Regions from separate parts of the Sporosarcina sp. QA0331 genome, predicted to be linked through region 3. Evidence: riboswitches for the same ligand, from Rfam matches in the RefSeq annotation. Region 3 holds a riboswitch; each other region holds the start of a gene.
The links. Region 3 has a riboswitch for lysine ahead of AC0L13_RS13340 (Na+/H+ antiporter NhaC family protein). Riboswitches for the same ligand answer to the same signal wherever they lie in the genome.
Positions count from the first base shown of each region.

Region 1: it holds a riboswitch for lysine, as region 3 does, so the genes downstream of both, dapA (4-hydroxy-tetrahydrodipicolinate synthase) here and AC0L13_RS13340 (Na+/H+ antiporter NhaC family protein) in region 3, are expected to answer to the same signal.
Region 2: it holds a riboswitch for lysine, as region 3 does, so the genes downstream of both, AC0L13_RS13925 (amino acid permease) here and AC0L13_RS13340 (Na+/H+ antiporter NhaC family protein) in region 3, are expected to answer to the same signal.

Region 1 covers NZ_CM147850.1:3,757,860-3,761,141, forward strand. The annotation lists gene AC0L13_RS19155 (hypothetical protein) at 64-519, shown strand; gene AC0L13_RS19160 (toast rack family protein) at 872-1,594, shown strand; lysine riboswitch at 1,755-1,933, shown strand; gene dapA (4-hydroxy-tetrahydrodipicolinate synthase) at 2,062-2,946, shown strand; gene AC0L13_RS19170 (MFS transporter) at 3,015-3,282, opposite strand, start outside.
Region 2 covers NZ_CM147850.1:2,744,476-2,747,757, reverse strand. The annotation lists gene AC0L13_RS13925 (amino acid permease) at 1-1,323, opposite strand, end outside; lysine riboswitch at 1,433-1,610, opposite strand; gene AC0L13_RS13920 (VOC family protein) at 1,760-2,095, shown strand; gene AC0L13_RS13915 (hydrolase) at 2,366-2,905, opposite strand; gene AC0L13_RS13910 (helix-turn-helix domain-containing protein) at 3,116-3,282, shown strand, end outside.
Region 3 covers NZ_CM147850.1:2,634,790-2,638,071, forward strand. The annotation lists gene AC0L13_RS13340 (Na+/H+ antiporter NhaC family protein) at 84-1,661, opposite strand; lysine riboswitch at 1,802-1,977, opposite strand; gene yunB (sporulation protein YunB) at 2,031-2,846, opposite strand; gene AC0L13_RS13350 (bifunctional metallophosphatase/5'-nucleotidase) at 2,888-3,282, opposite strand, start outside.

The DNA.
Region 1 (3,282 bases), 1.1 Mb from region 3:
TATAAACAACAGACTAAACACGAATACGTAGACACCAGACGATAAGGAAAGGAGGATAAAGAGATGGAGGAAAGGATTCTTCAATTGCTTGAAGGATTAAAGTCGGAGATAGGTAGTTTAAACGCCAAGGTCGACAATATTGAATCGGAAATGGGTGATCTTAAATCCGATGTAGGCAGCTTGAGATCAGAAATGGGCGACCTAAAGTCCGATGTAGGCAGCTTGAAATCGGAAATGGGCGACATAAAATCCGATGTAGGCAGCTTGAAATCGGAAATGGGCGACCTAAAATCCGATGTAGGCAGCTTGAAATCGGAAATGGGCGACCTAAAATCCGATGTAGGCAGCTTGAGATCAGAAATGCACAGCCGGTTTGATCGAGTCGATGATCTTTTAGAAGGAATTGGTGGTCAATTTGAGCACCAAACTAGCCAGCGCATCGCCGAAGGACAAGCTGTCTCAAAGGAACTCATGAGCATTAAATCACGAATCTTTGACTTGGAATCTAAAACTATGTAAATAGGATTTATGTATATGTAAAACAGAACCTAAGGCAGCCGCTGTAGGTTCTGTTTTTTCATGAATGATTAGGACTCCATTAAAACTGTAATGATGATGCCCAGTGCAATTCCAACAAAGACAGTGGCTGAATATAGTAACACCCGCCTCATTCCCTCATCCTTCCGTCACTCTTTTTACCAATATATTAACGAGCGGGACAAAACATGTTAGAAACAGAGCAACCGACACCCATGCGCAAGATGCATTTCCCCTCAGCCTTGAGACGTATGTGAAAATCAAACATACGACTGGTAAGTTATTCAATTGAATAAGGTAGAATAGAATAAAATGGGATAGAAGGAGAAATGATATGAATAAATTTCTATGGACCACGCTAATAACGATCTTTTTAGTCATCTTTGGCATCTATGGGTATAACAAATGGTTTGCGAAGGCTAGCGGCAATGACATTTCGATTGAAAAAGACAATGCTGATGCTTTAGATGTAAGCATTGACTTTGGAGTTGGCGACCTGTACATCCAGGGCGGTTCCTCGGAGTGGGTCAGCGGTGAGTTTACTTATAACCACAAAAGACTGGAACCAAAAGTATCTTATAAGAAACGGAAGGACATTGGCTTCGTAGATATTAAGCAAGGCTCAAAACCAATCTTCGGCTTTACCAAACGTAATTTGAAAAACGAATGGGACCTACAGCTGACTAACGATGTCCCTATAGATTTGGAAGTGGACATGGGCGTTTCAAGCTCCACATTGGACTTACAAGGCATTCAACTAAACAGCCTTTCCATCGATAGCGGAGTTGGCGAATCCGTCATCGATCTAAGCGGCAAATGGAACAAAGGCTTCCGGGCTGATTTTGACTTGGGAGTTGGCGACGTAACGATCATCCTTCCGAAACAGACCGGCGTTAGAGTAAATGTTTCAAAAGGGATTGGAAGAGTTGATTTGAAAGACTTCACTAAACAAAACGATGGTATATATGTCAATGACGCCTATTCAGGGGCAGACACTATCATAGACATTTCCCTCGACATCGGCGTAGGCGATGTAAAAATTAAGACGGCAGAATGAGTTGAGTCTACTACTGGCACCTCAAAATATAGTAAATAGGCATTGATAGTATACTTGGGATATCATAAATTCACATTATTTTCACGTTTCACTTGCAATTTTGCACGATTCGTTGTAAAGTGATAGTTAATTTAACAATATCTTATTTCGCAAGTTTTGAAGTAAGGATAGAGGCGCAAAGACCATCAGTACACAATCAGAGGATAATGAGATCCTTTGAAGATTGTGGAAAGGGGAATTTGCCGAAGTGGAGAGACTCTCATTTATCTCGAAGCTGGTTCTGGGTTGAATAAGTCCAGGATTGTCATATAGGAAACTATATGGAGGGCTATCTTATGCAAAGAAATAATTTATTTTATTATTTCAAGCAACAACGAGCCCTCGTTGTTGCTTTTTGTGTTCTTTTTGCAATTGCCCTTCTCCCTCTATTTTATTTACCAAAATAAAAGACAGGATGTGGAGAAACGATGAATTTCGGACAAATTGTAACAGCTATGGTAACTCCTTTTGATGCACAAGGTGAAATTGATTTCCAAGCAACGAGGAGCTTGATCAATCACTTAATTGCAAATGGATCAGATGGCTTGGTGGTAGCAGGGACGACAGGAGAATCCCCTACGTTATCGAACGAAGAAAAAGTGAAATTGTTCAGATTTACAGTGGAAGTGGTGAATGGAAGAGTCCCGGTCATTGCAGGAACAGGCTCGAATAATACAAGAGAATCAATTGAACTGACAATGCATGCAGAAGATGCAGGCGTCGATGGCATCATGCTTGTCACCCCGTACTACAACAAGCCTTGCCAGGAAGGATTATATCAACACTTTAAGACAATTGCGGCGGCCACTTCTTTACCGGTCATGCTGTACAATATTCCAGAGCGCAGCGCTGTCAACATGTCAGTCGAAACGACCATCCGCCTTTCAGAAATTCCAAATATCGTTGCCGTCAAAGAGGCGAGCGGTGATTTAGACGCGATGGCAGAAATTATCGAGCGTACACGTGAAGGCTTCTCATTGTATAGCGGCGACGATGCGCTGACGCTTCCAGTATTATCGATTGGCGGAACAGGCGTCGTTTCAGTATCTGCCCATGTGTTGGGGAATGAAATGCAAACGATGATCCGCAATTTCAAAATCGGCAACACAGTTGAAGCTGCTAGCAATCATCGTCAACTACTGCCGAAGATGAAAGCACTCTTTGCAGCTCCGAATCCTTCACCTGTTAAAGCAGCGCTGAATCTAAAAGGAATCCAAGTCGGGGGTGTGCGCTTACCGATGATTCCGTTGAATGAAGAACAACTATATTCGCTGGAACGAGCACTGTCTAGCAATCAAGAAGTGACCATATAATTAAAGCAATCCATCCCACGAGCTTTTGTACTCGGGGATGGATTGTTTTTTAATTATGTATCACCTTACTATTCCGTTTCTGATTCGCCTTTATTTTTTCCAGGTTTCATCACAAACGCTCCACCAATTAGGAAAGCTCCGCTAACATAAAAGACAGATACGACACCTACCCAGCCGCCCACCGCCCCAAAAAAGACCGGTGCAATGAATTGAGAAAGTCGATTGGTCATTAATCGAATGCCAAGGACTTCCCCCGTGCGCGATTTTGGCGAAGCATTGTAGGTCGTCGTCATCGAAATCGGTTGTCCACACCCTAATCCAAACCCCATCAGACAG
Region 2 (3,282 bases), 110 kb from region 3:
GATGTCACCACCCGTAAAGGCTTGGAAATTTTGGCCGGCAATGATGAAGATACATAGGACCAAGGCCAATAAAGGACCGAATGGGAACCATTTTGCGCGATAAGGAAGATCCGATAGCTTACCGCCTTGCGCAATAAAGGCTCTTCTGAAACGGTAGTGACTGATAGCAATACCGAGCCACGTAACAAATCCAGCCATCCCCGATGCGTTCAACAGCCAGACGTAAACAGTACCGTCCCCGAAGAAAGTGGATAGGAAGGCAAGGGAACCGACTAATGTCGTGGCGATCAAAGCGTTGACTGGCACGCCTCTTTTATCCAATTTCCCTAAGAACTTCGGCGCTTTCCCATCACGCGCCAAATCCCAAAGCATACGCGTAGACGCGTACATGCCCGAGTTACCCGCAGATAAGACGGCTGTCAAAATGATGGCATTCATGACAGAAGCGGCAAAAGCGAATCCGGCCCGTTCAAATACGAGTGTGAATGGACTGACGGAAACCGACTCACTTAATAATCGTGCATCTGTATACGGGATAATCATCCCAATGACGAAAATCGCAAAGATGTAGAAAAGAAGGATGCGCCAAAATACGGAGTTCACCGCTTTTGGAATCGTTTTTTCGGGATTTTCACTCTCACCTGCAGCCACTCCAAGTAATTCCGTACCTTGGAATGAAAAGCCTGCAGCCATGAAAATACCCAGTATGGCAAAGAATCCTCCGTTGAACGGTGCATCGTCAATCGTAAAGTTCGTAAAGCCGATCGCTTCGCCGCCCATGATGCCAAAGATCATCAGAAACCCGGTAATAATGAAGATGATGACGGTCACAACTTTAATGAGTGAAAACCAAAATTCGGTTTCTCCAAAACCTTTGACAGACATATAGTTGATGCCGAACATGATCAGAAGGGCAAGCCCGCTCCACAAGAACGAAGGGCTTTCAGGAAACCAGAATTTCATGATCAATACAACAGCTGCCAGTTCCGCGGCAATCGTGATTGCCCAGTTATACCAATAATTCCAACCAATCGCAAACCCGAATGCTGGATCGACGAATCGTGTGGCATATTCTTTGAATGATCCAGCCACCGGCATATAAGCTGCCATCTCCGCAAGGCTCGTCATTAGGAAGTACACCATGATCCCGACAGCGGCATAAGCAACCAACGCCCCTCCAGGCCCAGCAGCATGGATTGCTCCGCCACTTGCCAAGAAAATCCCCGTTCCAATCGAACCTCCAAGAGAAATCATCATCAGATGACGGGCTTTCAATGTTCTTTTCAATTGAGGCGTATTCGTAGATGTTAACTTGTTCTTCATGTTGTCCACTCCTCTTTGTGACGGAAGGTTGTTACATCTATATAGTTTAACCAAATAAAAAACAGCCATCAGGGAAAATCGACGGCTGTTGGATATGTGCGTTAATCCTTCCGAAGATAGTTCTCCACGTTGAAAACGTGACAATGATGTTCCTGTTCGAAAACATCACCAGCATGGATAGCCAATGATCTATCCATACTTCGGCAACTTATCCTTTCAAACGGAGTCAGCAATCTCAGAGAATCTCGTCCGTCCTACTCTTATAAGCAGCAGCCTCTATCCCATCGGTGAATGGGAGTATTAAATTAATGAATAAATTATAGGGCAATATTATTCATAATGCAATGGTAAACATTACACATTCAACTTCTTCTGGAGTATAGAAGTGTGTTAGAATATTTGTAATTCACCATGCGATGAAAGGGGTAATAGATCTATGAAATATAAAGTATCGGAAAACATCGGGTTTCAAGTAGAAAATATCGAGAAAGCTAAATTATTTTATGAAAATGTTTTAGGCTTTAAACAGCCTGAAAAGAGCTTTGTCAATGAGATAGGGTTCCGAACGGACAACAATAACATTTTCTTAATTGAAGGCGATACCAACCTCGGACCCGTATTGGAAGTTTTCGTAGGGGATCTTGAAAAAGCGAAGCAGCATTTATTGGAAAATGGATGTGAGATAGTTCGTTGGGAAGGCAAAGGGAAGGATTGCTATGTGAAAGACCCATTTGGAATGGTTTTTAATGTGTGGGAAGAGAAAAAAATTTAAGAAGTGGGGCTTTTTCATCCGAAAAGAAAACCAACCACGGTAACCCTATAAATAAGTTGACTATGTACGGATTTCATCAAAGGTTCACGGAGTTGCTGAAAAAGGAAATGATCCCCCTTTACGGTTGTAAAGGGAGATCATTGAATTGAATCAATAATAACTAGCGGTACTTCTTAAAGGAATTTGTAGGCAATTCACCAGCTTCGGCGCATTTAATATTTTCTGTTTCCAAACGATGCATAATTTATTTGGTGTGCCAAGTGTCTCGCGCTACTTAATAATCTTCAAGACTTGTTTAAACTCTTTCGCATCCGCTGATTCCAGCAATTCATAAATTGCCATTTCAACGCTTGTTCCGAAAATGCCAAGTGCCTTCATTTTTTCTAGCCCAAGTTGTTTATTTGCCAATGTGCGGGAAGATACGGCATCTTCCACGACTTGTACATCATAGTGAGATTCTTTTAGATCGGCAGCTGTTTGGTAGACACAAATATGCGTTTCGATGCCCGCAATTAGGATTTTCTGTTTTTGCGTTGCTAGCAGCGCATTTTTAAACTCTTCAGTTTTCCAAGCGCTAAACGTCATTTTAGGGATAGATGTAAGTCCTTCCATTTGTTCAGCCACTTCTTCCACGGTAGGCCCTAAACCATCTGGATACTGTTCGAGCCAAATAATCGGCACATCCAAAATCCGCAAACAGCCAATCAGCTTCCTCAAATTATCGATTAACGCCTCACTGTCATGCACAATTCTAGCCAATTTCCCTTGAACATCTACAAGTACAAATACCGTTTGATCTTTTGTGAACATATGAGATTCCAGCCCCCTTTGTATACTTGACTTTGGTTGTTGGGTATTCTTTAACCAATCATACCATTATTCAAAATTATTTTCGGTGCAATCTATAATCTAAATTGGCCGCTGTTGATCATTAACTCAATCTATGTATAACTCTACGGAGCGTTTGTTGCTGCTAACGAGATAAACCCCTAAGATGGAATAGAGCAGGAGGAGAAAATGATGGATAATCGTAAAGTTGGAGAGTTGATTTATAATTTGCGAAAAGAAAAAGGGCTGACACAAAAACAATTAGCCGATCAAATGAACATTTCTGATCGAACAATTTCAAAATGGGAGCGTGGATATGGCTGTCCTGATGTCACGCTATTACCAAGTTTGTCCGCCTT
Region 3 (3,282 bases):
GGAGAGACCGGTTTATTCTTTATCAAATAAAAAAACTGTCACTTCCTCCGTAACTAAACGGTAGATGTGACAGTTTATTTCTATTAGAATGAAGTTGCCTTCACTTCTGATTTATTCCTTTTTGAAATCCAAGTCGTGAGTAAACTAGCGATTAAAATGATAACCGCGGCAAGACCGATCCAAACCGATCCAGTAAGTCCGAGGACAAAGTAGCCGATTGTAGCAATGCCCGCTGAAATCAGGGCATAAGGGAGCTGCGTCGATACGTGGTCCATGAGATTGGATCCCGCACCTGTTGAAGAAAGAATCGTCGTATCAGAAATCGGTGAACAGTGATCCCCGAATACAGCTCCTGCCAATACGGCGGACAACGCAGGAAGAAGCAATTCAGGTTCTGCGTTAATCATAATCGTACCGGCAATCGGAAGAAGGATACCGAAAGAACCCCATGAAGTCCCAGTTGAAAACGCCATTAAACCAGCAAGTACAAACATGATAACCGGCAAGAAATGGACGGGTACATTTGACTGTTCTACGACGCCCGACAAGAAAGGACCTGTTTCCAATACGTCGATCAAATCTGTTAATCCCCATGCGAAAATCAAGATGAGAATCGCAGGCATCATCGCTTTAGCACCGCTAATGAACGCTTTGCCAATAAGGCTATAGGAAGCAGTCTCGTTTTTACCCATTTGGGAAATGTATAGGATTGCCGCCAATATTGTTCCGGCAAGACCACCTACTACCAATGACAAAGGTACATCAGTGTTTTCGAAAATAGTCCAAATGCTCGACGAGCCGCCGATACGGTAGCCTGTCCAAATCATCATTCCTAATGTAATGACGACAAGTGTAATGATAGGAGCAATCAAATCAACGACACGTCCATAGGAGTGAATCGGAAAATCTTCTTTTAATTGTCCCGGAATCTCTTTTTTCGGATCAAAGAGCTCCCCTTTTTCTTGGGCACGCATCTCATGTTTTTTCATATCAAAATAATCAATATTTGTCCAAGCAAAGAAAAATACCATTGCTAATGTAGCAATAACGTAAAAATTCATCGGTGCCATCATCAGGAACGCGGAAAGCGGAGAGTAATTGATTGCGGCAGATGTACTAAAAATAAGTGCCAATTGGCCGATGAGAAATGCTCCCCAGCTCGAAATCGGTGAAATTACACAAATCGGAGCCGATGTAGAATCGATAAAGTACGCCAATTTCGCTCGTGAAATGCGGTGCTGGTCTGTAATTGGTCTTGCAATTTGTCCAACTGCTAACGCATTGAAATAATCATCTACGAAAATGAGGATACCAAGCAGAACAGTCAACACCTTCGCGCCACGTCTCGTCTTAATACGTTTGATTGCCCATTCTGCAAAAGCCCTGCTCCCACCGGATAGACTGACAAATGCTGTCAAGATTCCTAGCAATAAAATAAAAGTCATAATGTAAATATTATAGATATTTACTTCTCCTTCATCCCAGAAAGAGACAATCATCGCAGTCCATAGATTTTGTAACGTATCGACTGGGGAAAAACTAGCGACTAATAATGCAGCTGTCACAATTCCCGCTCCAAGGGATAAGAGTACCCTTTTCGTCGTCAATACCATAACAATTGCCACGATTGGCGGCAAAATTGAAACCCAAGTGCCTATCATAAAAAACATTCCTCCAATTTTTCGGAACGGTAGGATTTAGAAAGAAAAAACCGACACCCTTTACACTAGAATGTGTAATAGGTGTCGGCTTATTCTACGGTTCGTTTGTAAGATAATATCTGAGATGTTTTATCTAACGTACGATCTGTAGCTCATCATGCATTATGCACATGACAGTGCCATTCCTGTTCGAAATGACCCCAGCATGGATGGTCGGCGTTCCATTCCAAGCTTCGGCAAAACTTCCTTTCATGGGCGGTCTACGATGCCAATCTCGCGTCCACTACTAATAAGTCTTGCAGCCTCTACCTAATCGGTGTTCCTCTTTAGGCTACTAGCATAACAGGTACTCAATGTTATTTCAAGCGTTTATTCCCCACTGCCTACGATTGGGTATGGAACTTCTATTTGAGGAGGATTGTCGCCGCCCCGATTATAAATTTGAGGAATCGGGCTTTGAATCAATCCGATCGCTACAGGGATTTTCTGCTCCACGACACTTCTCCGCGTTGCCAACGGAACGATGATTTGGACATTCACCGTCACCAAAATATTCACTTCCACCATTGCGTTATTTATGCCAAACTCTGTAATACCCGTCTCGACAGTCGTCTGCGCTTCCCCGATGACATGGAATCGAATTGGAATTTTAGGCCCGAAATTTCCGATCATCGGGATACCTGTTGCTTGCCCCAATGGTACGAAGAAGACGACACCACCGTCAGCCTCCATCGCATCGGGATCATATTCGATGTTTTCACTTAGAGGCAGCATTTCTAAATTTCCGCTCTCGGCCATTTTGAGATAAGCCTCCACAAGGCTATGTATCTCCGCCCTCGATTTATTGATGATTTCAGCATTCAATGTATTGGTAACCATTCCAGGTGAATCATTCGGTACATTTTCGATGATTTCATTCACATCATAAATGTCCGTAGATCGTGATTTAATCGCCTGTGTGATAACATGCGCCGCAATCCTCTCCGTTTCAACTTCCGCATATTGCAGATAAATCGGAGTGAGTTTTGAGTTGACAAAGTATAGAAATAGGGCGATTGTTACGAGGAATGCCGGAAAGATGAGCGGCAACAAACGGCGCTTTCGACGAGGCTTGCCATTTGGACTGGAACGGCGATATCTGTTCCTTTTTCTATAATTTCGAGACGGTTGCCCATAAAATCTCAAAACGACCCCTCCTGCCTAATATTATGCAGGAACGGGGTCGTTCATTCTTGTTTAAAGTTGCCTTTCCTTGTCTCAGATCCGTTTTGGCTATCCCTTTTCATCCCGTACCAAATGAAGACATCCCGAATCAATTCAGGCATATGATATTCTTTAACTGCGTCTTTTAGTACCGGGAAAAAGAATCCGAATGTAAACATATCAAGCGTTGCAAGTGTATAGGATTGCCCGGTTACCACTTTTCGATTGCCGGCATACAGTTCTCCATCACTTTTCCTGAATAACCTTTCAAAGATAATTTTGCCCATGTACGTACCGCGGAATCCGAGCCCTTTAATTTCTGTCTCCGGCCATGATTCATTGCCTGCCAGTTTGTAAACTTCCAGCAGCTCCGCCCCGTCCAATTTGATCGTACAGGGATTGATCGGATGTGGCAACA